DNA from 2 places in the Vibrio campbellii CAIM 519 genome. Region 2 is predicted to be linked to the other one. Evidence: riboswitches for the same ligand, from Rfam matches in the RefSeq annotation. Region 2 holds a riboswitch; the other holds the start of a gene.
The links. A riboswitch is a leader RNA that binds a small molecule or an ion and turns the genes downstream of it on or off. The one in region 2 is predicted to bind lysine.
Positions count from the first base shown of each region.

Region 1 (2,206 bases), 1.6 Mb from region 2:
TTTACGCTCTTCAACAACGATAGTTAGTTTATCTAGAGCTTCTTCCAATTGCTCTAGAGTTAGCTCACGAGAAAATGCACGGAGGCTACGGATATTTAGAAGTGTTTTAGTCAGCTCAGACATAACGATTCCTATTAATAGGTTAAAAGTTTCTACATTGCTTATCGAGACGATAAATAAAATGCGAATCTAGATTTAAAAATTAGTGTCCTTATATTTAACTTTATCTTTCTCATATGTGCAAATGCTAATTCATGATTTAGATTAAATTTCTTTAGTTTTTTGGGGAGGAAACAATATTAATTAATCAATTTGAAATCTAATTAGTCATTTCCAACACTTTTCTCTTTATAGATACCATCTTTTTCTCGATTACCTTCATGTTTATTTATCGCTTGAATTTAATTTCTCTTTTTCTGACAGAGAAGGGTGAGATTGTGAATGTTGTTGTCGTCATATTTCTTTCATTTATTGTTACACGTAAAACTATGACGAATTTAATAGTAGTAATAAAGTTTCATAAACGACAACATAGAAGTGATTGCAGTTGCGTAATGTATGAGTTGATCACATTCCATTTATAAATCGAAAGTGCGATTATTTATTCATTTAATTTAGTTTGATGTGTTGCATTGGTAGGCCTCATGAGTACAATGGCTGTCACCTGATGCAATATTGCAGACAAATTGTTGTTAATTTGTACGATTAACAGTTAAATGTTTGTTATTGCCGTAGAGGTGCAGTCTCGAAGAGTAGCTATTATTGGGGTGATGCCAATGAATAATAGTGGAAGGCGATGATTGCCGAAGTAGGTGGCCTATCGAAGCCACTTGCTGGGGTTGTCTCTGAAAGGAACAACACTGCCATAGTATATTTACATTAAACTATGGAGCGCTACTGTAGGGTTGGGTGGAGTGTTCGCTTCCCTGTCGCTAAGTTCAACATGAGCACGTACCGTATGCTACGTGACTTGTCTGCAGTAGATCTCTAGCCAAACTTTGGTTTTTGAAGATCATGAATTTAATAGATTTTGCACATTCTCCTGTTTCGTTATTACCGCCTATTGTCGCACTGACGCTGGCGATTCTAACTCGACGTGTTTTAGTTTCTCTTGGTGTTGGTATCGTACTGGGTGCGGTGCTACTTAACGATTGGTCTATCGGTAACACGGTAGGTTATGTTAGCTCTCAAGTTTCTTCTGTCTTTATTGAAGACGGTGGTATTAATACTTGGAACATGAGCATTGTTGGCTTCCTAATCCTTTTGGGTATGACAACAGCACTGTTAACACTTTCTGGTGGTACTCGCGCTTTCGCCGAATGGGCGCAAACACGAGTAAAAAGTAAACGCGGCTCTAAACTTCTTGCAGCCTTCCTTGGCGTATTCATTTTTGTCGACGATTACTTTAATAGTCTTGCCGTTGGTGCGATCTCTCGCCCAGTGACTGACCGTTTCTACGTCTCTCGCGCCAAGCTTGCGTACATCCTTGACTCAACCGCTGCACCAATGTGTGTGATTATGCCAGCTTCTAGTTGGGGTGCGTACATCATTACCATCATCGGTGGTATCTTGGTGTCACACGGCATCACTGAATACTCGGCGCTTGGTGCTTACGTTCGTCTTATTCCTATGAACTTCTACGCAGTATTTGCTCTACTAATGGTATTTGCAGTGGCGTGGTTTGGTCTGGATATCGGTAAGATGCGTGAACATGAAATCGCAGCGTCTCAAGGCCGTGGTTTTGATAAAGATAAAGAGAACGACTCACAAGAAGCACACGACTTAAACGAAGAGCTAGATATTCGTGAAAGCGAGAAGGGTAAGGTTTCTGACCTAATTCTTCCTATCGTAACGCTTATTGTGGCGACTATTGCTTCAATGCTTTACACCGGTGGTCAAGCGCTAGCAGCAGATGGTAAAGAATTTGCGCTGTTGGGTGCATTTGAAAACACGGATGTTGGTACTTCTCTAATCTACGGTAGTTTACTTGGTCTAGCAGTTGCGTTGTTCACTGTTATTAAGCAAGGTCTACCAATGGTTGAGATTGCACGCACGCTTTGGATTGGTGCTAAGTCAATGTTTGGTGCAATCCTTATCCTTGTTTTCGCTTGGACTATTGGTTCAGTTATCGGTGACATGAAGACGGGTTCTTACCTATCTACAATGGCGCAAGGCAACATCAACCCACACTGGCTACCAGTTATCC
Region 1 is NZ_CP015863.1:1,317,859-1,320,064, forward strand. Features, by position in the region: gene A8140_RS06300 (H-NS family histone-like protein) at 1-123, opposite strand, end outside; lysine riboswitch at 725-905, shown strand; gene tet(35) (tetracycline efflux Na+/H+ antiporter family transporter Tet(35)) at 1,015-2,206, shown strand, end outside.
Region 1: another riboswitch for lysine. It lies ahead of tet(35) (tetracycline efflux Na+/H+ antiporter family transporter Tet(35)); the one in region 2 lies ahead of lysC (lysine-sensitive aspartokinase 3).

Region 2 (2,206 bases):
TGACACACTGATTTCAGATGTGGTGATCAGATCTACAGAGATTTTGTGCTTCGCTAGGATCTCAAACACTTTCGCTAAGAAGCCGTATGCGTGGAACATGTTAGCACTGCGTAATGTCACCATGGTTTGGTTACAGCGCAGAGCAAGTGCTCGGAATAAAGGCGAGCTCTCTACTTGGTGGCGAATCCATGTACCGCCTTTTTCTGGCTCTTTAGATGACCCAACAAATACCGGAATATCGTGACGAAGAGCTGGAACCAATGTTGAAGGGTGCAGGATCTTTGCGCCAAAGTTTGCCATCTCTGATGCTTCGCTAAAGCTGATCTCTGGGATTGGCGCTGCTTTTGAGGCGATACGTGGATCAGTGGTGTAGATGCCCGGAACGTCAGTCCAAATCTCTAGACCTGCTGCTTTCACACCTTCTGCAATGAGTGCTGCACTGTAGTCACTGCCGCCACGGCCAAGCGTGGTGGTATTACCTTCTTCATCTGAGCCAATGAAACCTTGGGTGATAACCACGTATTCTTGGCAAAGGGGTACCAATCTTTCTTGTGCTAGCTGTGAAATGGTCTCGACATTAGGTTCAGCTCGACCAAAATTGCCATCGGTTTTTAGCACGTCGCGAATATCAAAACGAACTGCATTCACACCACGCTCACGCATTAGTTGCGAAAGGATATGAGTCGACATTAATTCACCACAAGCGACTAAATGATCGGTCAGTTTCGTGCTTGCTTGGATTGAAGCGGCCTCTGCCAAGCTAGTGACAGTATCAAGAATTGAATAAACCTCTGCCGCAGCTTCGGTTGCCTCCTCAAGTTGCGACAGAATCGATTCGTGGATGCCTGCTAGTTTCTGAAGTACTTCCGCACGATGTTCTTGGTCTTGAACACCATTTGCCAGTTCAACCAATAGGTTAGTGACACCTGAGCAAGCACTGCTAACCACAAGGCGAGTATTTGGGTTGTTTTCTATGATAGTGGAGCAACGACTCATTGCCTCAAAGTTGGCAACACTGGTTCCACCGAATTTTGCTACGTTAAATGCGCTCACTGCGTTCTCCCACGACTTCCTGAAAAAAATAACAACAATTAATTGGTTGCCTAATACATCCGATGTTTGGTGAGGAAAGGAACAGAGCAAATAGAGAGGTAGTTAGAATGTAATTTGAAAATTTACCCTCAGAAGCTCTTCATCATACGGCGCTGATGACAGTTGATGGGACTCAACCCAAGTCAACCGACAAGCCAAATCCTGCAACTTTGACTTACCTCGGCACTACTCCCCCTGAGTGATTGGTATTGGAATTGCGGTTCCACAAATCACCTGCCTGGGCAGTGCTCCTCTTCTGCATAAAGCTTAAACATTGAACGGTTTTGCTGTCACATTGTCAACCAATATCTCAACCATTATGAAAGTTTTTATTAACGAATTTGTGACAGTGGTTTGACCTCTATACTCAGGGCTAATTGCCGATAGAGGAAAAATCTATTAGGGTGAAAACTTCGATACCTGAGCCAACCCTTTGAATAGAACTTTTATAACGCTCAGGATGAATGACTGCAATCAAGGAGCTGACATGCCGATCCAAAGCTTTATCCCCCCCCACCGCATTTTGATGGGACCTGGTCCCTCTGATATTTCCCCTCAAGTTTTACAAGCGCTTAGCCGACCAACAGTTGGCCATTTAGACCCACTTTTCATCGCCATGATGGATGAGCTAAAACAACTGCTTAAATATGCTTTCCAAACAGAAAATGAATTTACTATCGCAGTTTCTGCGCCGGGCAGCGCGGGCATGGAAACGTGCTTTGTTAACCTGATTGAAAAGGGCGACAAGGTCATCGTCTGCCGCAATGGTGTTTTCGGTGAGCGTATGCGCGAAAACGTAGTTCGTGCTGGTGGGAAAGCGGTTGTCGTCGATGATGAGTGGGGAACGCCTGTATCGGTCGATAAAGTTGAAGAAGCGTTAAAACAGCACCCTGATGCTAAGATTCTTGCTTTTGTTCATGCAGAAACATCGACGGGCGCGGTAAGTGACGCTCAAGCTCTGAGCAAGCTTGCGAAGCAATACGGTTTGTTATCGATTATCGATGCTGTGACCTCGCTTGGTGGTGTGCCCCTTAAAGTTGACGAGTGGCAGTTAGATGCGGTGTATTCCGGTAGCCAAAAATGTCTCTCGTGTGTTCCAGGTTTATCACCTGTG
Region 2 is NZ_CP015863.1:2,945,257-2,947,462, reverse strand. Features, by position in the region: gene lysC (lysine-sensitive aspartokinase 3) at 1-1,053, opposite strand, end outside; lysine riboswitch at 1,178-1,356, opposite strand; gene A8140_RS14145 (pyridoxal-phosphate-dependent aminotransferase family protein) at 1,580-2,206, shown strand, end outside.